2 linked regions of the Hahella chejuensis KCTC 2396 genome follow. The protein of the gene in region 2 interacts with the protein of the main gene of each other region in a pairwise test. Links are inferred from orthologs where the notes say so. Each region holds a gene or a part of one and is shown on either strand. Other genes may lie near its edges.

Region 1 (7,701 bases), 4.8 Mb from region 2 along the record:
GCAGGGTCAGGGTGTTGTCGAAGCCTTCCACGTCCGCGTGCACCAGAGTCTGATAGCCGAGGCGTTCAACCACATTCACCACACCATTGAGAATGACTTCGCCTTCTTCTGCGCTGACGAAATGCTCCGGGCGGATGCCCAGGGTCGCTTTGTCGCCGGTTTTCAGGCCCGCCCCATTAACCGGCACGATGACGTCGATGGCGCCTGGCAACGAGACTTTGACGGACTGAGCGCCCGCTTCCATCACCGTGCAGGTGACGAAGTTCATTTTGGGAGAGCCGATAAACCCGGCGACAAATTTGTTGGAAGGATAGTGGTACAGCTCCAGTGGCTTGCCGACCTGCGCAATGCGTCCGTGGTCCAGCGCGACGATTTTGTCCGCCATGGTCATAGCTTCCACCTGATCGTGGGTTACGTAGATCATGGTGCTCTGCAGGCGTTTATGCAGTTTGGAGATCTCGATACGCATCTGCACCCGCAGTGCGGCGTCCAGGTTGGACAGTGGCTCGTCGAACAGAAACACCTTCGGTTCGCGCACCATGGTGCGGCCAATGGCCACCCGCTGACGTTGTCCGCCGGACAGATCCTTGGGTTTGCGTTGCAGCAGGTGCTCCAGTTGCAGAATGCGCGCGGCGTTTTCCACGCGCTTGTCGATTTCGATTTTGGCGGTTTTCGCCAGTTTCAGACCAAACGCCATGTTCTCCGCCACGTTCATGTGGGGATACAGGGCGTAGGACTGGAACACCATGCCCACTTCACGCTGCATGGGGGCTTTATCGTTCATGCGTTCTTCGCCGATGAACAGATCGCCGGAGGTGATTTCCTCCAGACCCGCGATCATGCGCAGCAAGGTGGACTTGCCACAACCGGACGGGCCGACGAAGACGACGAATTCGCCGTCTTCAATATCCAGATTGATGTCTTTGGATATTTCTACCGTGTCATAACTTTTGCAGACATTTCTTAGCGTTACGCTGGCCATGGCTGGACCCTCTTGACTTGATTGCCGGCGTGTTTACGCCAACTGACAAATACCGATTCCGTAAGCGGGAAGGTGGACGCGGGCGTCGCTCCATTCCGCGTTAAGTACGCTGAGTTCGCTCACTACCGTTTTGGCGCCGGCGGGCAGCTCGATGTCCACGCTTTGCCCGGACAGGTTCAACGCCACCATCATGCGTTCGCCGTTATGGCTGCGCTCGTAGAGAAGCGTATCCGGCGGGCTTGGCAGGAAGCGGACGTCGCCTTTCTGCAGCACAGGCTGCGCTTTGCGCCAGTGCAGGAATTCACGGTAGATGTGCAACAGCGAGTCTTCCGCATCTTCTTGCTCCGCCACCGCGGCGGCGACATGTTCTGGATACACCGGCAGCCAGGGTTTGCCGGCGGTAAAGCCGGCATGCTCTTGCTCCGCCTTCCAGGGCATGGGCGTGCGACAGCCGTCGCGGCCTTTATATTCCGGCCAGAAAGCAATGCCGTAGGGATCGACCAGATCCTCATACTCCAGTTCCGCTTCCACCAGACCCAGCTCTTCGCCTTGATAGAGGCACACGCTTCCCCGCAGGGTGAGCAGCATCGCCATGTAGACTTTGTTCAACGCCAATGGCGCTTCCTGTCCGCACCAGCGTGTGGCCACCCGCGCGACGTCGTGATTGCCGATGGCCCAACAAGGCCAGCCGTCCACCAGTTTCGACTCAATGGTTTCCACGGTTTTGCGCAGAAACTTGGCGTCGCATTGTTCGGTCAGGAAATCGAAGGAGTACGCCATGTGCAGCTTGTCGCCATCGGAGGTGTAAGCGGCCATGGTGTCGAGGGAGTTGTCGTCGCCGATTTCGCCTACGGTGGTTGTGCCCGGGTATTTCTCTAACAGGGCGCGTACCCGTTGCAGGAACGGCAGGTTTTCCGGCTGTGTTTTGTCGTAAAGGTGACGCTGGTAAGCGTAGGGATTTTCTTTACGCACTCCGATGGAGCCTTCCGCCACCTCGGTGTTGGCGGGGTTATCCCGCAGCAGCTTGTCGTGATAGCAGAAGTTGATGGCGTCGAGACGGAAACCGTCCACGCCTCTTTTCAGCCAGAACTCGACGTCGCTGAGCACTTGCTCTACCACTGCCGGATTGTGGAAATTCAGGTCCGGCTGGCTGGTCAGAAAGTTGTGCAGATAATACTGACGACGACGGCTGTCCCACGCCCAGGCGGAACCGCCAAATACGGATACCCAGTTATTGGGCGGCGTGCCGTCGGGTTTCGCCTCCGCCCACACATACCAGTCCGCTTTTGCATTGTCGCGACTGCTGCGGCTTTCCTTGAACCAGGCGTGCTGGTCGGAAGTGTGGCTGAGCACCTGATCGATGATGATTTTCAGGCCGCGCTTGTGCGCTTCCGCCACCATCGTCTCGAAATCTTCCAGGGTTCCGAAAATAGGATCGACGTTGCGATAGTCGGAAACGTCGTAACCAAAATCCTTCATGGGGGAAGTGAAGAAAGGAGACAGCCAGATGGCGTCCACTCCCAGACTGGCGACATAGTCCAGCTTTGCGGTGACGCCCGGCAGATCGCCGATGCCGTCGCCATTGGAATCAAAAAAACTACGGGGATAAATTTGGTAGATGACTGCGCCGCGCCACCAATCACGATCAACCTGCATGTCGCCTCTCTTAACAACTCCAAACCAGGTAACGCACGTGCACCCACAGATAAGTGGAAGACGTTGTTATTTTTACAGTTATGAAGATGGTGCCTGCGGCGAACCGGCCGAACATCCTCCCTCCCTCTTTTTTCTTGGCGTAGTAGTGGGGATGAGGGGGGAGGAGGAGGCGGAGGGTGGGTATGAGGGGGAGACTCGCTCACTCCCCCTGTATCTTACTCAACAGATCCCGCGCCAGATTGATGGCTTCTGAGCGGTGGGTGATGTTCTGTTTTTGGTAGAGGCTGCGGATGTGGGTTTTTACTGTGGTGGGAGCCACTTTCATGTGCTCGGCGATCTGGTCGTTGGACAGACCGGCGTGGATAAGGCTGAGCACTTGCCATTCCCGGCGGGTGAGGGGAGAGGTGCGGATGAGTTCCGGCACGTCGGGGCGGTCGATGATGTCCTGAATGATGGCTTCGTCCAGTGAAATGCGGATCGCCCGGCTGAAGTCCCGTTGTTGTTGCGCCAGTTGGATCAGGCGTTCCGCCCGCTGCTTCTCCATCTCGTCCAACTGCTCTTCGCTGATCAAGGCTTTGAGAATGTTGATCAGCACCTTGCCGATGCGCAGGAAGCTGCCCACCGCGCCGGTGGTGCTAGCGAGCTTCAATGCGATGGCCATGTGGCGCAGGGCGTCTTCACGTTGCTCGTTAAGCCAGTAAAGCTGCGATAAATGGATATGGTTGCGGTTGATATCGGTTTTCAGGCCAAACTGTTCCGCCATGCTTTGAATGCCTTCCAACAGCGGCAGCGCCTTGTCGAAATCTCCCAGACTGACGTAGGCGCGGGCCCAGTTGCGGATATTGCACTGGGTGAAATGGTTAGTGGCCTGTTCCGGCGTCGGCTCCGGCGCCGCAGTCAGCCAGCGTTGAATGGACTCTTTGTCGCGCACTGCGTCCCAGTAGGAAAGCATGGCTGCGTGGGCGTTGGCGGTCCAGTCGATATGGTATTCGCCGGAGGCCAGCATTTTGTGAATCTTCTGCACGTAGTCCGCGCATAAAGACTGACGTCCCCGCGCCTGGGCGATTTTCGCCAGCATCACATAGCTTTGGATGAACCAGCGTTCTCCCTGGCTTTCCAGAATCTCGATGCCCTTCAGCGCGCATCGCTCCGCGCTTTCCAGGTGATGCCATTCCCACATGATCTGGCTGCGAATGCGGTACAGGAATTCCAGAATGGGCAGGCGTTCCAGGCTGTGGTCCTCCGCATACTGCAGCGCCTTCTCCTGGATGTTGTAGGCTTTCTGCAGATAGCCTTGGGCGACGCTGATCTCCGACTGCTGACACAATGCCCAAATGACGTTCTGGTGCGCATGCTCCGCCAAGGCCAGTTGCTCGGTGTCCTGCATGCGGGTGATGGCTTCTTTCAGGTGGCCCTGTACGAACAGGGACTCGCCAATCACCGATGAAGCGGCGGTGCGGGAGGTCGGTAGGTAAACCGGGTCATGGGCCAGCGCGGACTTGGCGAAAGTCTGCGCCCTCTCTGCATCGCCCACATTCATGGCCACCTGGGCGCGCACGGCGTTGAACTCGCCGTTGATCGCTTCCCACTCTTCTTCGCTGCAGTGAGTTTTCAGGTGTTGCTCCGCCGCCCTGAGCCAGGACTCCACTTCAGACCACTGATACTGCCCTTGCGCCACCCAGGCTCTCAGCAGGGTGAGAATGGGGTGGTCGGCGATGACCTCTTTATTCAGCGCGTCGAAACAGCGCTGCAGCAGATTGAACTGGCCTTCGGTGAAAAAGTCGCGACCACAGCTCAGCAGAATGTCCTTAATGCGCTGCTGGTCTTTGGCCAGCACTGCATGACGAGCGGCGTCTTCGAAAAAGCCCATCTCACGCCAGGCGTCGCTGGCGCGCTGGTGGAGCTGCGCGGTTTCATCGGGCAGCACGCAGACTTGCATGTGCCGTAAATATGCAGCGAACAATGGATGGTAGCGGAACCACAAGCCGCTGCTGTCCAGGGGCACGATGAACAGTCCCAGGTTCAATAGCGAGTTCAACAGGAACTGGCCGTCCTGTTGTTGCGCCAGGCGCATCACCATCAGCGCGTTGAAACGTTCCAGCACGCTGGTGCGCAGCAGGAACAGACGCTGTTCGTTGTCGATGCTGGTGCGGGTCAGTTCATCAAAGTAATCGAATATATAGTGATTGCCGCTGTGCAATTGCTCCACATACTCGTTGAATTCCACCCCGGTGGAGGCGGTCGCCGCCAATAACTGCAAGGCCGATACCCAGCCCTCGACGCGGCGGTTGGCGCGTTCGACGCTTTCCCGGGACACTTCAAAACGCAGGCGTTGCTCAAAATACACCTGCGCCTCGTCGGCGCTGAAGGAAAGGTCCTTGGCGGTGATTTCCAGCATCCGCCCCTGCATGCGCAATTGCGCCACGCCGATGGGCGGCGTGGTGCGGGACAACAACACCAGGGTGATATAAGGAGGCAGGTGGCGCAGCAGGAACATCACTCCGCTGTGGATCTCCGGATTGCTGATCAGGTGATAGTCATCTAGAACCAGATGCAACGGATCGCCTTCCAAAGGCAGTTCAGACAGCAAGTCCGTGAGAAACGTCTGCAAGGTCGGATAGCCTTGTTGGTTCAAGGTGCGCAGGGTTTCCGGACAGGCGCCTCGGGTGGCCTCATTCAGTGAATGGGCGACATAGAAAGCGAACTGTTCGCTCAGGTTATCCTGGGCGTCGAGACGGAACCAGGCGGCGTTGGCGCCCAAAGCGCCCAAGCGGTCGTCGATCATCGTGGTTTTGCCGTAACCCGCAGGGGCTTGCACCAGGATCAGGTTGACCGGGTCGATCTCGTGCAGCAGATCGTCGAACTTTTCCCGCTCCAACAGATGCGCAGGCCTCGGCGGCGGCAGTATCTTGGCTTTTATCAAAGTTAAAGACTCGGGCTTTATTGTAGTTGTCATCGGCGACCCTAATTATGTTTCAGCGCTAATGTCGTCCATTATTGGCCGGTTCATACGCCGGTCATGAATTTTTGGTTATATGGAGTCTTGGCTCCCTGGACGCAGTTACTTCAGACTTTAGCAAATATCGCTCTGGAAAGTCAGCGTCCGTTCACCGTATGCGCCCCGGCGGCGGGCGCTTATGTGGTTATTGCGTATTGTCGGTATAAGGCCGGAAGACCACCATACGCGGATGTATACGACAGTGCGTTTTCATTATTTCACTTTGCCCGCAATGTCTTGCGCGTCCATTCTGCGATGTGCGCATGTGGCTGCGGTGAAATAGCGGGATCGTAACAGTTTTTGACGCCGCAGCGGTTCTTCCCCTGCGGCTTTTTTTTGCCCTCAGGGTCCGATCTAAAAATCCCCGACTGCGATAGTTTTGTATTGGCGATGCGACTGTGTTTAAGGAAAGGCGCGGAGGTTGGCGGTGGTTATTTTTGCTTATGCGATGGTGATTTTGGTTTGGGCGACGACGCCTTTGGGAGTCGTATGGAGCAGTCAGTCTTTTCATCCGACGGTGGCGGTAGGGTTGCGCATGACGATCGCGGCGGTCGTCACCGGCGTCATTATTCGCTTGTATCGTATTCCCCTGCACTGGGACCGGGACTCGCTCTATAGCTATCTGTGCGGAACCATGGGCGTGTTTGGGGCGATGATGCTGACCTACTTCGCTTCGAAAACGGTTCCCTCCGGATTGATCTCCGTGATGTACGGTCTGTCGCCGATTATGTCCGGCTTGCTTGGCGTCTATCTGCTGGACGGCGCTCGTTTTCAGAAGAGCCAGTGGCTGGCGCTCGCCCTGGCCATAAGCGGCTTGGCCACGGTGTTTGGCAAGGATCTGCACGCCACCGGCTCAATCGTGTTTGGGCTGATGCTGGTTTTGGGGGCGGTCATGCTGTTCAGTCTCAGTGGGGTGTTGTTGAAGAAACAGAAAGCAACCCCGCACCCCCTGGCGCTGACCTTTGGTTCTATTCTGCTGGCGCTTCCCGGCTATTTCATTCTTTGGGCGTTGATGGATGGCGCAACACCCCGCATCGAATTGCATGATCGCGGCTTGTGGGCGGTAGTGTACCTTGCGTTGATTGGCTCGGTGTTGGGTTTCTTCTCCTATTATTACGTACTGCAGAAGCTGCAGCCTTCCACTGTCGCCATGGCGACGCTGGTGACGCCGGTCTTGGCGCTGATGCTGGGGGTGACGCTGAATGATGAGACTATTCATCCCACGGTATTGCTGGGCGGTTGCCTCATTCTGGTTGGTTTGGCTTTATATTTCGATCTGCCGCGCAAGGCGCTGCGCTGGTTGCGGCCCATTAGCGAACCAGCGCTGGTTTTGCCGTTAAGCAACGAAGAAAATAAATGTACTGATCAACAACGCGCAGGCGAGATTGAGATAAAAGCCCACTCGAACCATGGTTCTCTGAGGAACTAATCCGGTCCCATGCACTATGGCGTTGGGCGGTGTCGCCACCGGCAGCATGAAGGCGCAGGAGGCGGCTACTCCGATGGTCAGCGCAGTCTGACCAGGGCCTAACTGACCCGTCGGCAACGCCAGAAAAATTGGAACCAGCAATGCGGCGGTGGCGGTGTTGCTGGACAGCTCGGTCAGAAAAATGACGAAGGCGGTAATCGCCAGCAGCAGTAAAAACGCAGGCCAGGCGGAGACCAGCGTCGCCAGAGACTCTCCCAGCAATTGGCTGGCGCCGGAGCTTTTCAGGATCACGCTCAAGGTCAAACCGCCCCCGAACAGCAATAGAACGCCCCAGTCTGTTGTCGCGCTGATATCCTTCCAGTTGACCACCTTGGTGATGGTCAGTGCGGCCAGGGCGAGGATCGCAATCCAGCTATCCAAGTCTTTCTCTATGCCTATCAACTCCCCCAGTGGCTTGCTCAGCAGCCACATCGCCACCGTACCGGTGAATACGCCAAGCAGCAGCATGCGCTCACGGGTCCAGGTGAAGTCCGCGGACATTGCGCTCTGGGCGCGTCCGCTAAGATCCGGCTGCAAGGTTTTGCGGAGAATCAGCAACATGACCGGCCATAGCATCAGTGTGATGGGCAGGCCCAG
Region 2 (7,353 bases):
CGTTAGCCTCACCCCTCTGATTGCCTGACGGCTTTGGAGACGATTTCGGCGCGACTTTGGGTACATCAATAAATGCCACTGAGCTGTCCATTTACTGTCCTCAAATCCAAGTTACAACTTATCTGCGGATGCAACGGGCTTCACGGCCTCCGCGCGGCAAATCGCTGTCGCGAAAGCGGCAAAACCATCGTTTTATGGGATAAATGCACAGATCAGGCCAGGTTACGCCTGAACGGGGTCAAAGCCTGAGAGGGAGGTAAAGAGGAAAAAAATAAAGGCAGGATTTTTCAGCGAATACAACCGGCTCATACTGCCGGCAGGGATGATGCAGCGCCCGCTACACCTGTTCCCGTAATAAGGACTGCACCACTTCAAATTCCTGCTCGATGGAGTCAAACACTTCCCGCGCTTTCTCCATCTGCTTGAACTTGCCAATCAATTCGCCCTGCCGACAAAGTTCGGACAACGCAGGCAACCCCAGATTGGTGGCGCTGCCTTTGACGCTGTGGCAGCCGCGACTGAATGCGTCCGGGTCATTGCTATCCAGCGTCGCGCGAATGGCGCGCATACGTTCGACCGTATCTCCGATAAAGGTCTCCACCAATATCTGAAAGTCGTCTTCCATTACTTCCCGCAATTCCGCCAGTGCGCCCATATCAAGGTGAGACAGATCGTTCGAACTCATATTCAAGCTTGCCACTCATAATCCACTTCAACGATATTACCCTGCCCGAAGTACTCCACGCGGCTGCACATGGAGAGCAGCAGGGCCGTGCCACGACCACTATAACAGGTCGGACCCGGTAATTTACCGTCGAGCTTCTGATAATCAAAGCCTTTTCCGCTGTCTTCCACTCGAATCGTCAGCACGCCACCGGCGACCGCGCCTTTGTGGCGAACGTCCACCTTCACAAAATGCCCGTCCAGTCGCCGGATGCGCTCTTCGCGCAGACGATAATATTCCGCAAATCCATCCGGACTGCCTTTGAGCTTGGAGTGCAGGCCCAGCACGCCATGCTCCAGGGCATTGGTGTAGAGTTCGCTGAGAATGGTGAACATCTCGCCGTTACGCGTGCGCAGTCCGGGCACTTCCATGGCGATCTGCAACAACAGGGGCACCGGATCAAACACCGCCAGGGAGTCGCTGCACAGCTCATACGCCATGCGCCAGTGCTGCGGGCCTTTGAGACCGGTGTTGGTGAGATAGTTGTTCTCTATCCCCAGCTCCTTCACCGGCATCATGGTCAGCTCCACCAGCGTCAGGTCATCGCTGGGACCGCCCTCGCCCATGAAGTCGACCACGGAGCGGCGGATTTTTTCAAACAGGTTGAGCTCCCGCAGATTGGCGTTGAAGACCTGTTGCAAGCGCTGCTCGCCAAACATTTCGCCTTTGGCGTTGGTCGCTTCGACAATGCCGTCCGACCACAAATACACCCGGTCGCCGTGTTTCATTTCAAAGCGATAGGTGCGCGCGTCGAAGGCTTCGCCTTTGAGGATGCCAAGAGGCAGGCGGTTGGAGGCGACCTTAATCAACTGATCGCCCTGCACCAGATAGCAATCCGGCAATCCGCCGATCCAGATCTCGATTTCTTCCTGCTCGAAGTTCAATTCCGCCATACAGGCGCAGCAGAAAAAGCCCACTGGCAGAATTTTACGCAGCTTCTGATTCACTTCCCGGAGAATATCTCCCAGCGCATAACCTTTGCTGGTCATGCCATAAAAAATCTCCGCCAGGGGCATGGCGCCGATCGCTGCGGGCAGGCCATGGCCAGTGAAATCCCCCAGCAGCACATGCATGCCGCCGGACGGTTTCTGACAGGCCAACAACACGTCGCCGTTAAAAACCGCCAGAGGCGAAAGCAGATGCTTGATATTGTTGGCGCCGAGGCAGCCCACATGGGCCACGTTGTCGAACACCGTTTTGGCGACCTGCTGCTCACGCACCATATGGTCATTGTGCTCGGCGATCTGGTCCCGTTGCCGCAACAGGGTCTTATGCATTATCCGCATGCGGTTGAAAGCGTTGATCTTGGCTTGCAGGATAATGCGGTTGTAGGGTTTGGAAAGAAAGTCGTCGCCGCCCGCCTCAAGGCATTTGGCGAGAGATTCCGCGTCGCTGAGAGAGGTGAGAAAAATAATGGGAATCAAGTCTTCGCCGGCCAGCAACTTGATTTTACGCGCCGCCTCGAAGCCGTCCATGCGAGGCATCAGGGCGTCCAGAAGGACAATGTCCGGCCGGAACTCGGAGAATTTCTCGATGGCGTCGACGCCATCCACCGCTGTCGCCGTATCATGCCCCTGCTTTTTGACGATATTCTGCAGGATCATACGATCGGACTGGTTGTCGTCGGCGATGAGAATTTTTAACGTTTTCTGGGACCCAAGAACGGACGAGGCCATTTCTGAGTCCAGGGATTGTTTCATAGCAATACCCGATAGGCGCATAAATGGCGGAAAGTCCGTTTCAGACGCCCGAAGTCTGCGGGCGCTTTATTGAATAACAAACAATTGTTCAAAATTGGAAATCGTCAATATCTTCCTGACATCATTATTGCAATTGGTGATGCAGATTTTAGCGTTGTCGCCGCCTGCATAATCCCGCAATAACAACAACATCCCCAAGGCGGAGCTGTCCAGATACGTCGTCTCCGTCATATCGATCTTATACTGCTCGAACGGTCCCTCAGGGTTTTCGTACGCATCCCTGAATTCCTGGTGGGAACTGAAATCAAATCGCCCTTTAATGCGAATGGTCAGTTCGGCATTATCGTCAGAGCGGCTTGTCGTTATAGACATATTGCCTCCTTCTGTTGGCGCTCCCCTAATCAAACCATCTGGATCGGTTAGATCCATTATGTGTTCTTTTTATTTGAAATTCAGGATATTACGAATAGTATGCAGTGAATTTCAATACTCATATTCTTACTAATTCATCAATAGCTGATTTTTACTAAATTTCCAGTTTTCATTCTCCTGGCTGCTGTTTATTCGCAACCAAAAACTGACTTTCAGGCACATTTTCCGCCTGTTCCAGCTAACTCGCTAAAACCAAAAAGCTTTTTCTACAGTGTCTTAATGTCTGTTGTGATAGGCGCGTCGACCGACAGCATCATCCAAGTTGCGCTGTTGCTTCTTGTCCTCGTAATAGGCTTCCTCTTTTTTGCAACGATCAATAAAGTCCTGCATGTTATTTTTTTTCTGGTACGCCGCCCGCCACACGTCCGTCTGTTGCGACAACTGCTGTTTCAACAGCAATAACTGCTGTTGCTGCTGCTCGATGGCCGAGCCCAGCCTGCTGATGAAGACATGATAGGTTTGAATATGACGCACTGAACGTACGCCGTTTTGAGTACCCCTTAATTCATCCTGATAATCACGGTGATAGGCGACCAGCTGCTCCAGCTTGCCTTCCGCCTGTTCCACTCTGCGCCGGATTTCGCCCATTTTCTTGCGCTCGTCTTCCTCGTCCCGCTCCGCCAGATCAAGCACTAACGACAACCTTTGCGACTTCTTTTTCTCCGCCACGTTAAAGCACCTGAACTAAAGTGGAGTCACCCCTGGGGTTTCGCCGGGGCTCTGGGCGCGGCGCCTTGCGCCGGAGCCGGGGTGAACAATTGATTCAACCCTTGTGCGCTATCATTCAGCGTAGCGCGTTCCCGCAGACTTTGCTGTAAAAATTTGCGCATGTGGGGAAATCTTTCAATCGCGTAATCGGTTTCCTTGTCGGAACCGGGCGCGTAAGCGCCGACGCTGATCAAGTCCCGCGTCTGCTGGTAGCGGGCGTACAACTGCTTGAAACGCTGCGCCCTCTGCAAATAGTCCGGCGTGGTAACTTGCGGCATGACCCGGCTGATGGAGGCCTCGACATCAATGGCGGGATAATGCCCTTCCTCCGCCAGGCGTCTGTTAAGGACAATATGGCCGTCGAGGATCGCCCTTGCGGCGTCGGCGATGGGGTCCTGCTGATCGTCCCCTTCCGTCAGCACAGTATAGAACGCCGTAATGGAGCCGCCGCCGGGTTTGCCGTTGCCCGCCCTCTCCACCAGTTGCGGCAGTTTGGCGAATACCGAAGGGGGATAGCCTTTGGTCGCCGGCGGTTCGCCCACCGCCAGGGCGATTTCCCGTTGCGCCTGGGCGTAGCGCGTCAGGCTGTCCATCAACAACAGTACGTTTTTGCCCAAATCACGAAAGTACTCGGCGATGCGCGTGGTCAGGACCGCTGCGCGCAAGCGCATCAACGGTGAGTCGTCGGCGGGAGACGCCACCACCACAGCGCGGCGCAAACCTTCTTCGCCGAGAATGTCCTCAATGAATTCTTTCACCTCGCGACCGCGCTCCCCTACCAGACCGACCACAATGATGTCCGCGGTGGTGAAGCGGGTCATCATGCCGAGCAGCATACTCTTGCCCACGCCGCTGCCGGCGAACAATCCCAGACGCTGGCCGATGCCCACCGTTAACAATGAGTTGATGGCGCGAATGCCGACATCGAGTTTTTCCCGAATGGGCGCGCGGTGCAAAGGATTGATCGGCGCGCCGAACAGTTCAACGTGATGCTCCGCCTGCAATGGACCGCGACCGTCTAATGGCTCGCCGGCGCCATCCAATACGCGTCCCAGCAGACAGGCGCCCACGCCAATGCGTCCTACTCCGGACATCGGCTTCACTTTGGCGCCGGGTTGCAGGCCTTCCACCGCCGCCAGCGGCATCAGGTAAACTCTCTCATCGGAGAAGCCGACTACTTCCGCCTCGACCATACGGCCGCCGCGGACTTCGATCAGGCAACGCTCTCCCAGAGTCATGGGACACCCAACCGCCTCCAGGGTGAGCCCCACAACGCGCGTCAGACGACCATTCAGCTCAGGACGCGCCTGAGCCGGCACAAAGCGCTCGTAATTGCGTAGCCGCTCAACCAGACTCATCATCGCCCTCCGGCGTTTCCTGAGTCTCAGACGGCGCTTGTTTCAGCTTATCCGCCCCACTCGCCTCGATGTCGGGTTGCTCAGCAGGCGTTTCGGAAACGGAATACGCCGCCTCCGCGTTTTTCTCCAACAAGTCCCGGTGCAGATCGCTCATTTCTCCCATTTGATCGGTGAAATCTTTGGTTTCCTGCAAAGAGACATCATCACTGTGACGGGACAGCATTTGCTGTACGGTGGTCTGGAATCGTTTCTCAACAGTGAAGTCCAGCAACGTATGACGGGTCTCGACGCGACACCCGCCCTCCATCAGGGCGGCGTCCGCCTGATACCGGCTTCCTCTTTCTGGAGGTAAGTGTTCTTTGGCGAACGCCAGGTCCTGTGGATTCAGATAGATTGTGACCAATTCTTCTGTATTGGGCAGCGCCGCCAGGGCTTCCTGCAGCACTCGCAGAATTTGCGAGCGATCCACTTTCAATTCGCGGAACACCACCGCCCGTGAAATCGCCAGCACAAGATTGAGCAGCGCCTCCTCCACTTCGTCCTGGTGTTTGCGGATCGGCGTTTCCAGCTCGGCCGCCAGCTCTTCGAAGTGCGTCAGGGCTTTGTCGATGGCCGCGCTTTTGGTCTTCACCGCCTCGCTTTCGCCGCTCTTACGCCCCTGCTCCAGGCCTTGCTGCTCGCCTTTGCGTTTGCCTTCGGCATGTCCTTGTTCAAAGCCTTTCTGAAAGCCTTCTTCCTTGCCTTGTTCAAGCCCCTCCTGATAAGCGCTCTCGCGGATGCTCTCCAGCTCCGCCGCCGTAGGCGGTTTGATCTTGGGAGTTTTCTGCTGCTCCCCCATAACCGGCAGCTCCCAGCGCTCGTAGGCCGTCAGTTTTTCCTTGGGGATGGTTTCGGGTTGATCTTTCATCGGCTGGCTCTGTTAGTGTGGCGTTGCACAGGCGGCGCGCTTACAGCATTTCTTCGCCGCCGCCGCCCAGCATGATTTCGCCGGCTTCGGCCATGCGCCGCGCGATGGTGAGTATTTCCTTCTGCGCCGCTTCCACTTCACTGACGCGTACGGGACCGCGCGCCTCCAGATCGTCGCGCAACAGCTCCGCCGCACGCTTCGACATATTGCGGAAGATCTTTTCCTGCAAATCCTCTTCTGCGCCTTTCAAAGCCAGAATCAGGTTGTCGGACGACACTTCCCGCAACAGGGATTGAATGCCTCGGTCGTCCACATCCTTGAGGTTGTCGAACACGAACATGAGGTCTTCGATCTGACTGCCCAGGTCGGCGTCCACATCCTTGATGGATTCCATCAACGGCGCTTCCAGGCTGGAGTCCATAAAGTTCATGATATCCGCCGCGCGTTTGACGCCGCCGATCCTGCTGGTTTGCGCAGAGGTGCCGCCGGAGAACTGTTTCTCCAGAATGTTGTTGAGTTCCTGCAACGCCTGGGGCTGAATGGTCTCCAGCGCCGCTACGCGCATGATGATGTCCAGACGCACTTTTTCATCGAAATTGGATAGCACTTCCGCGGACTGGTCAGGGTCAAGATAGGAGATGACGATAGCTTGGATCTGGGGGTGTTCGTAGCGAATGATGTCTGATACCGCCCGCGCTTCCATCCATTTCAGCGTATCCAGTCCCGTCGTGTTGCCGCCCAGAAGAATACGGTCGATCAGGCTGGCTGCCTTGTCCTCACCCAGTGCCTGGGTGAGCATAGTGCGAATATAGTCGTCGGCGCCGATGCCCAGACCGGTCTGACCGCCGACGGCTTCAAGAAATTCAGTAGTGACGTGCTCCACAACATCCTGGGTCACGTTCTGCAATTGCGCCATTTGCGCGCCCACACGCTGCACTTCCTTGGGCCCCATGTGTTTTAGAATCTGGGCGGCGTCCGCTTCGCCGAGAGACATGAGCAAAATCGCCGCCGACTCCACGCGGGAGACTTTGCGTACCGGTTTTTTCTCACCTTTCTCGTCACTCATCAGCCATTACCCATTGGCGAACAACCTGGGCCACTCGGCCCGGATCTTCAGCAATCAGTCCTTTGAGCGCGTTAATCTTTTTCTCATATCCCTCAGAGGAGCCGGGCAGTAAAAAATCGCCCGCTGCGTTTAAGCCTACACTTTCTCCCTCACCTACGCCAGAGCCAAGACTTTCCAGTTCAGCCAACCCGTCTTCATCGCCGGCCAACGCCAGATTCTTGGCGTCAGCGCCTCCGCTGGACAGGTTCTTGAAGGTCGGTCGAATGACCCCGAACACCAGAATCAATACGATCAGGAAGGCCACGCCCCATTTGATCAGCTCCCGTATCCAGGGCTGCTCCCACAGCGGCGCTTCATAGTCGCTAATCTCCACTTCCTCCGCCATGAAAGGCGTGTTGATGACATTGACGCTGTCGCCACGGGCGGCGGAATAGCCTACGGCGTCCCGCACCAAAACC

What was found.
Region 1: the proteins of fliJ (region 2) and malT interact in binary tests that used the Escherichia coli proteins (3 or more experiments, as listed by UniProt). The link is inferred for Hahella chejuensis KCTC 2396 from one-to-one orthologs.

The regions. Positions count from the first base shown.
Region 1 is NC_007645.1:491,176-498,876, forward strand. Bases 2,638-5,925 are described here. They hold malT (HTH-type transcriptional regulator MalT), read right to left. Parts: upstream 5,595-5,925; coding sequence 2,838-5,594; downstream 2,638-2,837. Other genes in these bases: HCH_RS02205 (alpha-glucosidase family protein), read right to left, coding at 2,638-2,638. Outside these bases: maltose/maltodextrin ABC transporter ATP-binding protein MalK, read right to left, coding at 1-982; more of HCH_RS02205, read right to left, coding at 1,016-2,637; HCH_RS02215 (DMT family transporter), read left to right, coding at 6,064-7,065; HCH_RS02220 (SLC13 family permease), read right to left, coding at 6,973-7,701. UniProt on the Escherichia coli protein: Positively regulates the transcription of the maltose regulon whose gene products are responsible for uptake and catabolism of malto-oligosaccharides.
Region 2 is NC_007645.1:5,330,991-5,338,343, forward strand. Bases 1,800-4,739 are described here. They hold fliJ (flagellar export protein FliJ), read right to left. Parts: upstream 3,526-4,739; coding sequence 3,073-3,525; downstream 1,800-3,072. Other genes in these bases: HCH_RS23275 (ATP-binding SpoIIE family protein phosphatase), read right to left, coding at 1,800-2,424; HCH_RS23280 (STAS domain-containing protein), read right to left, coding at 2,491-2,796; fliI (flagellar protein export ATPase FliI), read right to left, coding at 3,552-4,739. In the rest of the region: HCH_RS23270 (Hpt domain-containing protein), read right to left, coding at 338-685; more of HCH_RS23275, read right to left, coding at 688-1,799; more of fliI, read right to left, coding at 4,740-4,925; HCH_RS23295 (flagellar assembly protein FliH), read right to left, coding at 4,909-5,829; flagellar motor switch protein FliG, read right to left, coding at 5,870-6,895; flagellar basal-body MS-ring/collar protein FliF, read right to left, coding at 6,888-7,353. UniProt on the Escherichia coli protein: The FliJ protein is a flagellar protein that affects chemotactic events. Mutations in FliJ results in failure to respond to chemotactic stimuli.